2 linked regions of the Methylorubrum extorquens genome follow. The protein of the gene in region 1 interacts with the protein of each later gene in a pairwise test. Links are inferred from orthologs where the notes say so. Each region holds a gene or a part of one and is shown on either strand. Other genes may lie near its edges. The genes, in order: J2W78_RS00080 and ssb.

Region 1 (5,713 bases):
CGCCGTCCATCCGGCGTGAACCGTATTCACCTGCTTCGTGCCGATCCGCTCGGCCGAGGAGGGCCGGGGGGGCATGGCGGCGCTACTCCGAGCACTGGCCCAAGATGACCCTGGATGCGTTCGGACCCGAAATGGTCGATTTTGGTGCCGAGCGTGACCCCTTTTGTGCCGCCCGCCAAGGTGATCGACCAGATCGTTGACTCCCCCTCGATGGAGCCCGAACTCGCCGGTTTGCTGGAGGCGGTCGACACCCTCGTGGTGACGGTTGGCGAGACCGATGTGGGCGTGGTGGCGACCATCCGCTCACCACAGCGGCGTTCGTCGCCGGCGTCGGGTTCGTTGCGGCGGCACGCCTGATCGGCGGCACCCGCCACTGCTGATTCCGGCCCTTGGACGGCCCCTCGTTTCGACACGCGCTTCGCCGAACCGGCATCCACCTCGGTGGAGCGCACTGCAAGCTCAACCCGATGGATGCCCCGAAACGGATTCGACGTGGCGAGCCTGAACACAACCCTGGACATCTTTTCGGCGCTGCTCGCATCCGAGCAACCGGTTCCGGTCGGCGAGGCCGACGAAGCAATCTGGGCCTATCTCGCCGCGTTCGGCGGCCTCGATGCGCAAGTGCGAGCCCTCGACCGGCTCGCGCAGGGCGTGGCCGGTCTCGACGCCACGTCCGCCTTCATGTCGAGCCTGCGCGACGCCCTCGATCGTCACCGGGCGCGCCTCGCCGAACCATCCGCCTGACGGCTCTCCTCAGAACCGCTTTCGCCAAACGCGGAGCTGGCCACTCGCACCTGCTTTCAATCGGGCTTGCCGCCTCTCCTGGTGGAGCAGTGCACCCTGCGCCGATCAAGGGATGGGGCGACCCCGTCGAGTGCATACGCTTGGCTATCTCGTATCTTCAAAATGCGATTCCACAGTCTTTAAGGCTGCGCTTGCAACACTGTGGTGCATAAAAGGCGCGAATGGCGACGCTTATGTTTCGAAGACGCATCAATCCCTCGGCGAACAGCCGTGGTTTGTTATCAGGAGCAATCATTCGTTGGCGTCATATTATCGCCTCTTGTTTCCGTAGAGTGCCGGTATCTCACAGATCGACGGTACGGAGAGCGCAGGCGACGGCGCACCGTACGCCTCACTCGCGTCGCTGAGTTGGATGCTGCATGCTCAAGTTCGCCCTCACCGCTGCTCTGGCCGCCGCGCTCGCCTCGCCGGCGATGGCGGGGGATTTCGATGGGACGTGGTCGGTTCAACTCGTGACCGAAAGCGGCATGTGTGATGCCCAATACAGCTACACCCTGGCCGTACGGGATGGACAGGTCCGCCCGGTCACCGCGGTGGCCTCCGGCGGCACCACGGTGAGCGGCCGTGTCGGAGCGGATGGGGATGTCGGCCTGAACGTCGCGGCTTCGGCCGCGAACGGGACCGCCTCGGGCCGGCTCCAGGCCCGCTCGGGCTCCGGCACGTGGCGCGTTTCCGGCGGCCTGTGCACCGGCCGTTGGGTGGCCAAGCGCCACACGCTCCGGACCGCGCTCGCCGAGTAATCTGATCGTCTGCCTTTCGAAAAGAGGGGGCGAGCCCGCAAGGCTCGCCCCCTCTTTATGCGTTCGTGCGGGAGCGGTCCCTGCGCCGTCAGGCGGCCGCTTCGAGCCAGGCCCGCGCCTCGCCGATGCGGGCACGCTCGAACACCTTGATCTGCACCGGCGAGACGAAGCCGAAGGTCTCGGCCACGGCCTTGAGCCAGGTCGCGTCGGTGACGAGGGCGACGTGGCTCACGCCCTTCATCATCGAGATGCCGAAGCGCGGATCCTTGAAGAAGGCGGCCGGCTCCATACCCTCGAAGCTGCGGATGTCCTCCAGGAGCTTGATGCGGCCGCCCTTGTCGAGGTCGGCCTTCATCGCGGTCATGACCGTGTTCATCTCCTCATCGGAGATCTTCCCGTCGACGACGATCTCGGCGATGGCGGAATCGGGCTTCTTCTCATAGGTCAGCAAGGTGCGGCGCTCCTCGAATGAGCCGAGGACGAGCGCGTTCGCAGGAGATTGCGAGCGACCTCGGCCGACGGCGGACGGACGCGATTATAAGAAGCTCTGCGGGTCCACGTCGATTGCGACCTTGAGGTTACCCCGCGGCTTCGGTCCGCGCGCCAGCCAATCCCGCAGATAGCTCTGCACGTCGATGCCGCGCTCGGTCTTCACCAGCAGCCGGAATCGCCAGCGCCCGCGGATCAGGGCAAGCGGCGCCTCCGCCGGCCCGAGCACGGAGACGCCGGGCGGCGGTTCGGCGACGCGCGCCAGCGCCTGCCCGTGCGCCTCAGCCTTCTCCCGCTCTTCCCCGGAGACGATCAGCGCCGCGAGCCGTCCGAACGGCGGCAGCCCGGCTGCCTCGCGGGCATAGATCTCTTCCTCGTAGAAGCGGTCGGCATCGCCTGAGAGCAGTGCGGCGATGACCGGATGCTCGGGCTGGTAGGTTTGCACCAAGGCCCGTCCCGGCCGCTCGCCGCGCCCCGCACGTCCCGTCACCTGCTGCAGGAGCTGGAAGGTGCGCTCGGCCGCGCGGGGATCGCCGGAGGTCAGGCCGATATCGGCGTCGAGGACGCCGACGAGGGTCAGGTGCGGGAAGTTGTGGCCCTTGGCCACGAGCTGCGTGCCGACGACGATGTCGCAATCGCCCGCCGCCACCGTCTCGAGCTCCTGCCGCAGCCGCTCGGCGCCGCCGGGAAAGTCGCTCGACAGCACGACGATGCGCTGATCGGGAAAAAGCTCGGTCACCTCCTCGGCGATCCGCTCGACGCCGGGCCCGCAGGGCGTGAGATGATCGAAGGCGCCGCACTCGGTGCAGGCCTCGGGCTTTCGCTCGGCGTATCCGCACTGGTGGCAGACCAGCGCGCGGCGGAAGCGGTGCTCCACGAGCCAGGTTGAACAGTTGCGGCACTGGTAGCGGTGGCCACAGGCCCGGCACAGGGTGAGCGGCGCGTAGCCCCGGCGGTTGAGGAACAGCAGCGCCTGATCGCCCGCGGCCAGCGTCGCCTTCACCGCGTTCACCATCGGCGGTGACAGGAAGCGCCCGCGCTCCGGCTTGTCGAGGCGCATGTCGATGGCTGCGATGTCGGGCATGGGCCGGCCTCCGAAACGGCCGGGGAGCGCGATGTGGCGGTAGCGCCCGCTCTGCGCGTTGACCCGCGACTCGATCGACGGCGTGGCCGAGGCAAGCACCACCGGGCAGCCCTCGATCTTGCCGCGCACCACCGCCATGTCGCGGGCGTGGTAGTGGACGCCGTCCTCCTGCTTGTAGGCGGTCTCGTGCTCCTCATCGACGACGATCAGGCCGAGATTCCGAAACGGCAGGAACAGGGCCGAGCGCGCGCCGACCACCACCGAAACCTCGCCGGTGGCCACGCCCGCCCGCAGCCGCTCGCGGCGCTTACCGCCGATGCCGGAATGCCAAGTCGCCGGCCGCACCCCGAAGCGCCCGGCGAAGCGGTCGAGAAACTGCGCCGTCAGCGCGATCTCCGGCATCAGCACCAGGGCTTGCCGCCCCTGCCGCACGCACTCGGCCACCGCCTCGAAATAGACCTCGGTCTTGCCCGAGCCGGTAACACCTTCGAGGAGGATCGTCTCACCGGTCGCGGCATCGGCGGGGGAAGGGGCGTTCGCGATGAGGGCGTGCGCCGCTTCCGCCTGCGCGTCGGACAGCGGCACCCGCGGATGGTCCGGGTCCGGCGGCAGCGCCACGGGTTCGGGCATCAGCGCCACGGTCTCCAACGCGCCGTCATCGATCAGTCCATCGACCACGCTGAGCGACACGCCGGCCTCCTTGGCGAGCGCGCTCTTGCCCCGCACCGCGTTGTCGGCGGCCACCGCCATCACCTTGCCGCGCGCGACCGTCTGCCGGCTCGGCGGCCGGCCGGCGGCACGCACGCCGACCCGCGGCGCCTCGTTGCGGGCGGCCTCGTCGGGCAGGCGCAGGGCCATGGCGAGCGCCGAGCCCTTCGGCGCCAGGGTGTAGCGCGCCAGCCAATCGACCAGCTTGCGCAGGGACTCCGAGAGCGGCGGCGCCTCGACCTTGCCCGTCACCGGCCGCAGATTTCCCCCCGAGGCTCGCTCGTCGAGGCCCCAGACCACGCCGATCGTTTCGCGCGGACCCAACGGCACCTGCACGATGTCGCCCTCGGCGAGGGTCAATCCGGCCGGCACCGCGTAGCTGTAGGCGGTGTCGAGCGCGAGCGGGATCAGGATGTCGGCGACGGCAGGCATGGGATCACGAGAAGAGAATCACGAGAGCGGTCAATTTTGTTCTATATATGTTCTGGAAAACGAAGGCGAATGCGGCCCGGCCCTTATCGGATGTCCGAGAGCCTCCGCGCAACGGGAACAGCCGACAGGCTCACGGCGGCCATCACCCAGAACCCTTTCCCGCCGACATGATCGTAGAGGACGCCCGAGAGCAGCAGCATCAGCGCGGAGGCGAGCCCGAGACCGAAGGTGCCGTAGACCGTCAGCGCCGTCGCCCGGCGCTGCTCCGGCACGATCTCCACGATCAGCCGCAGGCAGGCGAGATGCAGGAGCGCGAAGGTCAGCCCGTGCAGCGCTTGGATCAGGACGAGGCCGGGCAGCCAAGAGGTCTGCGCCTGCACCGCCCAGCGCAACGCTCCGGCAAGGGCCGCGAGCGCCAGCGCCCGATCCGGACCGATCCGCGCCAGCAGCCGCGGCCCGAGCCAGAGGAACACCGTCACCTCGGCCAGGACCGCTTCCGCCCAGAGCAGGCCCGCCACCCGCGGCCCGATTCCCGCCGCCTGCCAGACGATGACCGCGAAGGCGTCGTGCATCGCATGCGCGCCGATCACCAGGGCGGCGGCGAGGACGAGCCGGCGGAAGCGGGCATTCGCGGCAAGCGCCACGAATTTGCCGCCCGCGTCCTCGGCCGCCATCACGGGCGCGGCGGTCCGCGCGAGGCGCAATGCCAGCGCGGCCCCGGCGGCGAAAAGGACGCCGCAGGCGAGAGGGCCGGCGCCGTAGCCGAAGATCCCGATGCTGTAACCGGCAAGGACGGTGATCGCGATGAAGGCAGCCGAGCCGGCGCCGCGGATGCGGCCGTAAGCGGCCCCGTCGCGGTTGCCGGCAAGCGCCACCGTATCGGCCAGCGGCGCGAGCGGCGCGGTCGCTGCGGCCTGGGCGAGGGCGATGGTGAACAGCAGGAGGAAGCCGTGGCCGCCGAGGAAAGCGAGGGTCAGCACCGCAGAGAGGGCAAGTCCTCCGGCCAGGAAGGCCGGCACGGCGCCGTGCCGGTCGGCGAGCCGGCCGATCAGCGGTCCGGCGGCAAGCCGCACCAGCATCGCGGCGGAGAGCAACGGTCCGATTTCGCCCGGTCCCAATCCCCGCGCTTCGAGGAACGCGGGCAGGAACGGTGAGAGCGCACCATAGGCGCCGTAGAGCGTGGCAAAGAGCAGGAGGAGGCGGCCCGAACCGGTCCGTCCATCGCACGCCATGCCTTCCTCGGTCGCCGACACCCCGCACGCCTCGCGATCAATCCCTGCTGCGACGATGCCAGGGAATGCCTGCTGATCGAAGTGCGGCAAGCTGCACTCTGCCAGTATCGACGGCCAATCCGCCGTTGACGCGCAAGCGCGAACCCGCAGCATCATTCGGAGAGATGGTTGAGTTCTTCATCGATGCGTCGGAAAAACGGGACGATGACCGCTCTCCTTTGCAA
Region 2 (10,261 bases), 3.8 Mb from region 1 along the record:
CGGTGAGCGAGGTGGTCGCCTCGGAGAATCCGGCATTCACCGAGGGCGATCTCGTGCTGGCCAATTCCGGCTGGCAGGAATTCGCCGTCTCGGACGGCCAGAATCTGCAGCGCATCGACCCCGCCGACGGGCCGCCGAGCCAGTTCCTCGGCATCCTCGGCATGCCCGGCATGACCGCCTATACCGGGCTTCTGGAGATCGGCCGGCCACAGCCGAAGGAAACCGTGGTGGTGGCCGCCGCCGCGGGGCCGGTCGGTTCCCTCGTCGGCCAGATCGCCCGCATCAAGGGCGCGCGGGCCGTTGGCATCGCAGGGGGCGCGGAGAAATGCGCCTACCTGACCGAGACGCTCGGCTTCGACGCGGCGGTCGACCACCGCGCCGCCGATTTCCCCGATGCGCTGGCCCGCGCCTGCCCCGACGGGATCGACGTGTATTTCGAGAATGTCGGCGGAGCGGTGTTCGACGCGGTGCTGCCGCTCCTCAACGATTTCGCGCGGGTGCCGGTCTGCGGCCTCGTCGCGAGCTACAACTTGAGCGAACTCCCCGCCGGGCCCGACCGCTCGCCGGTGCTGATGCGTGCCATCCTCACCAAGCGGCTGACGCTGCGCGGCTTCATCGTCTGGGATTTTGCCGCGATGCACGGCGATTTCGTGCGCGACGTCGGCGGCTGGCTGCGCGCCGGACGGGTCCAGGCGCGCGAGGACGTGGTCGAGGGCCTGGAGAGCGCACCGGCCGCTTTCGCCGGAATGCTGCGGGGCGCCAATTTCGGCAAGCTCGTCGTGAAGGTCGCCTGACTGGGACCGCGCGTCGACGAGCGTGATGCGGCTTGTCGAGCAACGAGAACGGAGATAGAACATTCGCGGCGGCTACGACACGCGGTGGTTAGCGGGCACAACGGTCGCGGATGGCTTGCCCGGACGGGGCGGCACCCTCAAGAGTCGCGGCCATCGCGGGCGTGGCGTACAATGCCCTGTGAGATCGGACCGGATGGAGAGATGAGATGGCGGGCAGCGTCAATAAGGTGATTCTGGTCGGCAATCTCGGGCGCGATCCCGAGACCCGGCGTCTGTCCTCGGGCGATCCCGTGGTGAATCTGCGCATCGCGACGTCGGAGTCCTGGAAGGACAAGGCGTCGGGCGAGCGCAAGGAAAAGACCGAGTGGCACTCGGTCGTGATCTACAACGACAACCTCGCCAAGGTCGCGGAGCAGTATCTGCGCAAGGGCTCGAAGGTCTACATCGAGGGCCAGCTCCAGACCCGCAAGTGGACCGACCAATCGGGCGCAGAGAAGTACACCACCGAGGTGGTGCTGCAGCGCTTCCGCGGCGAGATGACGATTCTCGACGGCCGGGGCGGTGGCGGCGGCGGCGACTTCGCGGGCGAGGACGAGGGCGGCGGCCAGATCAGCCGCGGCGGCGACCGGGGTGGTGATCGCGGCGGCGACCGCGGCGGGCGGGACGATTACGGCTCGAGCCGCTCCGGCGGCGGCGACCGCCGGCCCTCCTCGGGCGGCGGCGGCGGCGGCGGCGGCGGCGGCGGCAAGCCGAACTACGACCTCGACGACGACATTCCGTTCTAGAACATCGTCCCGGAAGGCAGTGGCCGGCTTTCGGGAAAAGACGATGCAAAACAAAAGCCGAGAGCATCGTCCCGGATCCGATATCCGGGACGATGCTCCAGGATTTCAATCGAGAAACGGCCTTGGGAAGGGTCGGCGCGAACAGCGCGGGCCCTTTTGTCGTATCGGATGGTGAAGTGTCTGCCGGTGGCAGGATGTTTTGACGAATCGTGAATGCGGGCACGGATCGCCGTGACAGCCTGCACGAACGCGAAACGCGTTTACGTCGCACCGAGCCTGCCCGGAATGTCGGCATCACGGGCGAACGCGGGGCGGAACAGAGGCTTCATCGCAGCCACGTGCCGATGTTCAGCATCGGCGAAATGACAGTTGCAGCGGGCCACATGACGTCCCGCAGCGGCCGCTCCCGGTGGCGGTGGCGAAATCCTGCGCCATAATCATTTCGCGCCGCAACGGCGAAAGGAGCAGCCAGGGATCCATGCTGAACACTGCGTCGAACGCGCCCGTCGCGGAGGAGCGTCCCCTGGAAAAGGCGCTCGGCCACCAAGTCCGCCTGCTGCGACGGGAGCGCGACCTGTCGGTGGCCGACCTCGGCAGTGCGGCCGGCATCTCGCCGGGCATGATCTCCAAGATCGAGAACGGGGCAATCTCGCCCTCGCTCGCTTCGATCAACGCGATCGCCTCGGCCCTCAACGTGCCGATCACCGCCCTCTTCGCCGCCTTCGAGGAGACCCGTGACTGCAGCTACGTGAAGCGCGGCCAGGGCGTGCCGATCGAGCGGCGCGGCACCAAGGTCGGGCATCTCTACGAGCTTCTGGGCGCCGGAATCCGCGGCGACGTGGTGGTGGAGCCCTATCTCATCACCCTGCAGGACGAAGCCGAGGCCTATACGAGTTTCCGCCATGTCGGGACGGAATTCATCTACATGCTGACCGGCGAGGTGATCTATCACCACTCGGGCCAGGACTATCACTTGGCGCCCGGCGATGCGCTGATGTTCGATTCGAACGGCCTGCACGGCCCGGCCAAGCTCATCGAGACGCCGATGACCTATCTCTCCGTCATCGTCTATCCGCGGGCGTGAAGGCGCCGCGCGATAACGATCCGTTCACCATAAGCTGCAAGGCATCGTGCGACGGAGCGGGAGAGTGATGGCGATGACGGCCGGTCGGCAGCGGGTGCTCTGCGCTCTCCTCGTCCTTTGCGGTCTCTTCTCCGGTCCCTTCGCCGCCCTCCTCGGCAGCCACGCATTCGCGGCCGACCTGCCGGTGTTCGAGCCCGGCACGCCCGCTGGGGCGCCCTCGGCCCCGCGCTTCTTCCCTCGGGGCGACGGGGATTCTGAGGGCGACCGGCCGCCCCGCCCCCTGCCCCGTCGTCTCGTCGGCTGCGCCCCCCGCATCGTCCCGGTGCCGACCAACGCGCCGTACGATCCGAGTTATGTCGGCTCGGAATACGGGTTGGGCAAGCCGAGCTATTACGGCTTCCGTCCCGGGCCCGGCTACGACGACCCGTTCGACCGGCCCCTGCGCTATTGCCCGTGAAGGGGGGCCGCCCCGCTGGAATCCGGCGGCGGCGGCGCTTACCTGTGCCGCGCGTTTCCCTGCACCGAGCCGTCCCATGTCCGACACGACCGTTCGCTTCGACACCCTTGAGGCTCTGCGTGCGCAGGTCGATGCATGGCGGTCTGGCGGCGACCGCATCGTGCTGGTGCCGACCATGGGCGCGCTTCATACGGGCCACCTCGCCCTCGTCGCGCACGCCAAGGCGATCGGCCGGCGGGCCATCGTCAGCATCTTCGTGAACCCGACCCAGTTCGGCCCGAACGAGGATTTTTCGCGCTACCCGCGCGACACCGAGGCCGACCTCGCGCTGCTCTCTCAGGCCGGCGCAGACGCCGCTTGGCTCCCCTCCGTCGAGATCATGTACCCGGCCGGTTTCTCGACGCGCATCGAGCCCGGCCCCGCGGCGGAGGGCCTGTGCGGCACTTTCCGGCCCGGCCATTTCTCCGGCGTCGCCACCGTCGTCACCAAGCTCATCCATCAGGTGCGGCCCGACATCGCCCTGTTCGGCGAGAAGGATTTCCAGCAATTGCAGGTGATCCGCTCGGTCACCCGCGACCTCGACATGGCGGTCACCATCGAGGGCGTTCCGACCTTGCGCGAGGCGGACGGCCTCGCGCTCTCCTCGCGCAACCGCTACCTCGACCCGCGTGAGCGGCACATCGCGCCACGCCTGCACGCGGTGCTCGCCGACATCGCCGAGCGTCTGGCCCGCGGCGCCGAGGCGGCTCCGCTCGTCACCGAGGGCATCGCGGCTCTGGAGGCGGCGGGGTTCGGTCCGGTGCAGTATCTCGAGGTGCGCGATGCGCAGACGCTCCGGCCCGTCGCGCGGGCCGTGCACGAGGCGCGGGTACTGGTGGCGGCCTATCTCGGCAAGACGCGGCTCATCGACAACGTGGCAGTGCCGGCCTGACGCCTGCTGGCTGTGGACGACACCCTGTCCGCTTGATTGCTTCGGAATGGCGGATCCGGGTTTCGGCGACCGCCTGTCCGACTCTGGCGCAGCGCCTCTTCGGGACGATTTACACCACGAAACGGTGACATTCAGCAAATGCGGAACTTGACTGCTCTTACATCCATGCAATTCAATACATTTTTGAAAAATACTTCATGAACTACAGCGTTAAATCGTCGACTTGGAAAAGTTATAAAAGATATTATTTGATTTAGACGTCAAACCATCAAATGACAGTCCGGACTCAACCAAGGAAGAGACCGGGCCGATGCGGATTTCCTGCGTGATCGTGCAGCATCGCTGCACGGCAGCCACGCTGTTGTTGCTGCTGTCGACCACGAGTTTCCTGGCCTCAGACCGCACCGCCCAGGCTCAGGAGCAGGGAGCCGGCGTCACACTCGACGAACTCACCGTGACCGGCGACGGCACCGCCGCGATCGGCTACCAGCCGCGGCGCAGCAGCTTCGGGACCGGCACCGAGACGCCGCTGCTCGACACGCCGGCCAACATCGCCGTCGTCTCCCAGGCCGTCCTGCGGGACCAGCGGGTGCTGAGCCTGGACGAGGCCCTTCGCAACGTCAGCGGCATTGCCCAGACCAACAGCCTCGGCGGCACGCAGGAGGGTGTGGTCCGCCGCGGCTTCGGCACTACCCGCGACAGCTCGATCCTGCGCGACGGGCGCCGCACGGTCCTTCAGCAGAACTTCAGCCACAGCATCGAGCGGGTCGAAGTGCTCAAGGGGCCGGCCTCGCTGCTCTACGGCATCTCGGAGCCCGGCGGCCTGATCAACCTGGTGTCGAAGCGGCCGCTCTTCACCCGGCAGAACAGCCTCGACGTCACGGCGACGAGCTTCGGCGGCGCGATCATCCAGCCGGATCTGACCGGCCCCATCGAGGGGACCAACCTCGCCTACCGGATCGTGGGCGACGTGCAGGACTACGATTACTGGCGCAACTTCGGCACGATCCAGCGACAGGTCGCGGCGCCCTCGCTGACATGGCGGGGCGACGATACCACCGTCACGGTCGGCTACGAGTTCGCCCACTACAACATCCCGTTCGACCGGGGCACGACCTTCGATCCCCGCACCGGCCGTCCCCTGCGGGTCCCGCGGGAGCGGCGCTTCGACGAGGCCCTGAGCCGGGTCGAGGCGATGAGCCATCTCGGCAGCCTCGATGTCGAGCACCGTTTCAACGACGCCTGGAAGATGCAGGTCGGCTTCACCGCCAGCAACCTCACCTACGACGACAACCAGATCCGTCCGGTCTCCTACAACGCGGCCACCGGCTTCCTCACCCGCCGGGCCGACGCGACCCGCGGCGCCGACTTCAACTCCCAGGTCGCCCGGGTAGACCTCGTCGGCCGGTTCGAGGCGCTGGGCCTGCACCACGACCTGCTGGTCGGGGCGATGCACGAGCGCGTCGATTATTATCGCCGGGAGAGCTATCGCGGCGCCAACCAGGGCGACTTCAATGTCTTCGATCCGGTCTACGGCCGGATCGCCGCCTCGAACCGCCTGTCGCTGCCGGCGAGCAACAACCGCGACCGGCTCATCAACACCAGCCTCTACCTTCAGGACTCGATCCATCTGACCGACCAGCTCATCTTCGTGGCCGGGGCGAGCGCGCAGTTCTACGATCAGCTCGCCTTTGCGGGAGTCCCGGCGATCGTCTCGACGGATATCGACGGGATCAAGCCGCTGCCGCGGGCGGGTCTCGTCTACCGGATCGCCCCTCACCTCTCGGTCTATGGCAGCTACACCCAGTCCTTCCGTCCCAACGTGACCGACCTCGACCGCACCGGAGCGCTGCTGCCCGAAGAGGGCGACGCCTGGGAAGTCGGCGTCAAGGCGGAGCTGGGGGCCGGCCTGCTCGTGACCGGCGCAGTGTTCGACACCGAAAAGACCAACGTGCTCGTCACGCAGGTCGTGAACGGCATCCGCACGGCGGCGACCGCCGGAAAGGCGCGCTCGCGCGGCTTCGAACTCGACGTGGCCGGGCAGATCCTGCCGGATTGGTCGGTGATCGGGAGCTACGGGTTCACCGATGCCATCGTCACCGAGGATCCGTTGCTGGCCGGAAACCAGTTGCTCAACACGCCGCGGACGACCGCAACGCTGTTCGTCACGCATCAGGTCGGGCTCGTCGCCCCGGCCACGACCGTAGGCTCGCTGCAACTCGGCGACGGCTTCCTCGAAGTGGGGCTGGGCTCGCGCTACGTCGGCGAGCGACCGGGCGATGCGGCCAACACTTTCACCCTGCCCGACTACGTCGTGTGCGATGCCTTCCTGAGCTACCGGACCCACGTGAACGGCTTCCCGGCCGCGCTCCAGCTCAATCTCAAGAACTTCCTCGACGAGACCTATTACCCGTCCTCGGGGGCCAGCAACGTGCTGGTGGCGGTCGGCGAACCCTTCCAGGCGCTGATGACGGCCCGGGTCTCGTGGTGAGGCTGCGCCTCGGGGACGGCGCGGGAGCACCGGACCGTCCCCGATCGTCGAACATCGTCCCGAACCGTGGCTGCCGGCTTATCAAAAACCGGCATTGCGGAGACGAGAGGCGCGCGTGGCCGGTCAGGCGGCCCGCAGCGGCCCCGTTCGCTCGTGGAAGTCCGGACCGTTGCTGGTCTTCGCGACGAAGCCGGCGCGGATCACGAAATCCCCAAAGTGCTCGCCGGGCTGCCGATCCTTGGCATAGGCGGCGAACAGCGGATCCAGGGTGCCCTTGATCTCGGAGGCGGTGACGTCCTCGCGGTAGAGCTTGCTCAGCCGGGAGCCGTCGAAGGCGGCGCCGAGATAGAGGTGGTAGCGCTCGGGGCCGCGGCCGACGAGGCCGATCTCCGAGATGAAGGGTCGGGCGCAGCCATTGGGGCAGCCGGTCGAGCGGATGGTGATCGGCTCGTCCTGCAACCCGTGCCGGGCGAGGCTTTCCTCCAGCTCCGACAGGAGGTCGGGCAGGTAGCGTTCGCTCTCGGCCAGCGCCAGACCGCAGGTCGGCAAGGCGACGCAGGCCATGGAGTTGCGGCGCAGGGCTCCCGCTCCCCGGGTCAGGCCGTACTCGTCGACGAGCGCGTCGATCTCCGCGCGCTTGCCGGCCGGCACGTTGGCGATGATGACGTTCTGGTTGCCGGTGAGGCGGAAATCGCCCTCGTGCACCTCGGCGATGCGGCGCAGGCCCGAGAGGAATTGCGGCCCGCCGTCGATGTCCTTGATCCGGCCCGACGGCACGTAGAGCGTGAGGTGGTGGCGCCCGTCGTCGCCCTCGACCCAGCCGTAGCGGTCGCCGTTGCCGTCGAAGGTGAAGGGCTTCGGCTCGCCGAGCGGCTTGCCGATGCGCTTTCCGACCTCTTCGCGGAACGCGTCGAGGCCGAAGCGCTCGATCGTGTACTTGAGGCGGGCGTTCTTGCGGTTCTTGCGGTTGCCCCAGTCACGCTGGACCGTCATCACGGCTTCCGCCGCCTTCAGGGCGTCCTCGGGCTTCACGAAGCCCAGCACGTCGGCGGTGCGCGGAAACGTGTCGGTCTCGCCATGGGTCATGCCCATGCCGCCGCCGACGGTGACGTTCCAGCCCGTGACCTGGTTCTTCTTGTCGAGGATGGCGATGAAGCCGAGGTCATGGGCGAAGATGTCGACCTCGTTGGAGGGCGGCACCGCGACCACGGTCTTGAACTTCCGCGGCAGGTAGGTCTTGCCGTAGACCGGCTCGACCTCCGCCGCGTCCTCGCCGCCGACCACGCGCTCGCCGTCTAGCCAGATCTCGCGCCACGCGCCGGTCTTCGGCAGCAGGGTGTCGGAGATGTCCTTGGCGAGCTGGAGCGCGACCTTGTGGGCACCGGCCTGGGCCGGGTTGGTCGCGGCCATGACGTTGCGGTTGACGTCGCCGCAGGCGGCGATGGTGTCGAGCAGCGCCGAGTCGATCGCCGCCATGGTGCGCTTGAGGTTCGACTTGATGACGCCGTGATACTGGAACGTCTGCCGGGTGGTCGCCCGCAGGGCGCTGCCGGCATAGGTCGTGGCGATGTTGTCGAGGATCAGCCACTGCTTCGGCGTGATGACGCCGCCCGCGATGCGCAGGCGGATCATGAAGCTGAAGGCTTTTTCGAGCTTTTTCTTGGTGCGCTCCGCCCGGATGTCCCGGTCGTCCTGCATGTACATGCCGTGGAACTTGACGAGCTGGCCGTCATCCTCGGAGATCGCGCCGGTGGCGTGCTTGAGCAGCCCGTCGGCGAGCCCGCCGCGGAGATAGCCGCTGGCGATCTTCAGGTGCTCGTTATGGGCGAGCCCGGCGGCGCGTGCGGCCTCGGCCTCCGTGATCGGAAGCTCGGTCGGCGGCGTCTCGTAGCGGCGCGCGCCGATGCCGGGCGTGTCCACGGCGGGGCCGTCAGGGGTTTCGATCGGCTTGTGGTCGTCCATGGCGGTGATCTCTGCAATGATCGAGTTCGGCCGCTCATCCCCGCTCACCACCTCGTCCTGAGGTGACGGAGCGAAGCGGAGACCTCGAAGGAGGGCTCCCGTTCTCGCGGCGATCCCTGGAGCCTTCCAGCGAAGCGCGCTGGCGCGAGCGTCTCAGGATGAAGTCCAGATCGGGAAGGAACGCCGTCCTTCCTCAGTCAACGTCGTGTCTCAGTAAACGTCCTGCTGGTAGCGCCGGGCGCGCTCCAGCGAAGCCACATGCGCCTCGGCATCGGCGCTGCTGAGGCCCTTCACGCTCTCGAAGGCGCGCACCACGGCGGCGCGCACGTCCTTGGCCATGTTCTTGGCGTCACCACAGACGTAGAAATGGGCGCCGCCGTCGAGCCATTCCACCACCTCGGCGGCATGTGCGTCGATCCGATCCTGCACGTAGATCTTCTCCGGCTGATCGCGGGAGAAGGCGACGTCGATCTTGGCCAGCGAGCCGTCCTCCAGCGCGTCCTGCCATTCGAGCTGGTACAGGAAGTCGTGGGTGAAGTGGCGGTCGCCGAAAAACAGCCAGGAGCGGCCGGGGGCTTCCGTGGCGCGGCGCTCCTGCACGAAGGCGCGGAACGGGGCGACGCCGGTGCCGGGGCCGACCATGATGATGTCGGTCGACGGGTCGGAGGGCAGGCGGAAATGCTTGTTGGGCTTCACCCGAACCCGCAGCTTGGCGCCGTTCTTGATGCGGTCGGCCACATGCACCGAGGCGACGCCGGAGCGGGCGCGGCCGTGGGTCTCGTAGCGCACGGCGGCGATGGTGAGATGCACCTCGTCGCCGACTTCCCGACGCGAGGAGGCGATGGAATAGGCTCGCGGCGGCAGCGGCCGGGTCACGGTGTTGAGATGCTCGGCCGTCAGTTCAGCGGGGAAGCGCTCGATCAGGTCGATCAGGTGCCGCCCCTCGATCCAGGCCTTCACTTCGCCACTCTCGACGAATTTCTGCGCATCGGCATGGCCCGTGGCCTTGGCGAAGCGCTCGACCGTGGTGGGCGAGAGCGTGGTGATGTCACGCTCGGCCAGCAGCGCCTTGCGCAAGGCCTCGTCACCGGAGAGTCCTGTGGCGCGCAAAATCTCGTCCACGAGCTGCGGGTCGTTCTCCGGGAAGATCTCCAGCGAATCGCCGGGCTCGTAGGCCGGCGCCCCATCCTCGAATTCGAGGGCGAGGTGGATCGTCTCCTTATCGGAGCGCGAGGAGTTGAGGTTCACATGGTCGATCACCTCGACCACCGCCGGCTCGCGGCTGACCTCGCCATCCTCGTCCTCGGCTCCGGCGCGGAAATCGACCGCCACAACGTTGTCGGCCGCACTCTCGGCCGGCGCGAGCGCCTTCAGCGTCCCCTTGATCCACTCGGCGGCCGGCTTCTCGAAGTCGAGGTCGAGGTCCGCGCGGTCGTAGGCGCGCTTGGCGCCAAGCGCCTCGAAGCGCGTGTCGAGCGCCTTCCCGATCGCACAGAACTCCGCGTAGCTCGTGTCGCCGAGCGCCAGCACGCCGAACTGCACGCCTTCCAGGCGGGGGGCCGCGTCGCCCATCAACTCGCCATAGGCTCGCACCGCGCGGGCCGGCGGCTCGCCCTCGCCCCAGGTTGCGGCGATGGCGATGAGCTTGCCGGCCTTGGGCAGGGTGGCCAGATCGAGATCGGCGAAATCCACGATCTTCGGCTTGAAGCCCTGCTTGCGCGCCAGCTTGCTCACGTCGCTCGCGAGCTTTTCGGAAT

Evidence for each region.
Region 2: the proteins of J2W78_RS00080 (region 1) and ssb interact in binary tests that used the Escherichia coli proteins (3 or more experiments, as listed by UniProt). The link is inferred for Methylorubrum extorquens from one-to-one orthologs.

What each region holds. Positions count from the first base shown.
Region 1 is NZ_JALJXF010000001.1:11,226-16,938, forward strand. What follows is about bases 1,669-4,621. They hold J2W78_RS00080 (primosomal protein N'), read right to left. Parts: upstream 4,258-4,621; coding sequence 2,080-4,257; downstream 1,669-2,079. Other genes in these bases: J2W78_RS00075 (STAS/SEC14 domain-containing protein), read right to left, coding at 1,669-1,995; J2W78_RS00085 (MFS transporter), read right to left, coding at 4,341-4,621. In the rest of the region: J2W78_RS00060 (hypothetical protein), read left to right, coding at 115-357; J2W78_RS00065 (hypothetical protein), read left to right, coding at 493-744; J2W78_RS00070 (hypothetical protein), read left to right, coding at 1,164-1,544; more of J2W78_RS00075, read right to left, coding at 1,633-1,668; more of J2W78_RS00085, read right to left, coding at 4,622-5,510.
Region 2 is NZ_JALJXF010000001.1:3,812,562-3,822,822, forward strand. Bases 1-2,789 are described here. They hold ssb (single-stranded DNA-binding protein), read left to right. Parts: upstream 1-1,000; coding sequence 1,001-1,579; downstream 1,580-2,789. Other genes in these bases: J2W78_RS17810 (NADP-dependent oxidoreductase), read left to right, coding at 1-794; J2W78_RS17820 (helix-turn-helix domain-containing protein), read left to right, coding at 2,058-2,663; J2W78_RS17825 (hypothetical protein), read left to right, coding at 2,737-2,789. Also shown: more of J2W78_RS17825, read left to right, coding at 2,790-3,120; panC (pantoate--beta-alanine ligase), read left to right, coding at 3,197-4,051; J2W78_RS17835 (TonB-dependent siderophore receptor), read left to right, coding at 4,362-6,542; J2W78_RS17840 (NADPH-dependent assimilatory sulfite reductase hemoprotein subunit), read right to left, coding at 6,666-8,504; J2W78_RS17845 (diflavin oxidoreductase), read right to left, coding at 8,715-10,261. UniProt on the Escherichia coli protein: Plays an important role in DNA replication, recombination and repair. Binds to ssDNA and to an array of partner proteins to recruit them to their sites of action during DNA metabolism. Acts as a sliding platform that migrates on DNA via reptation.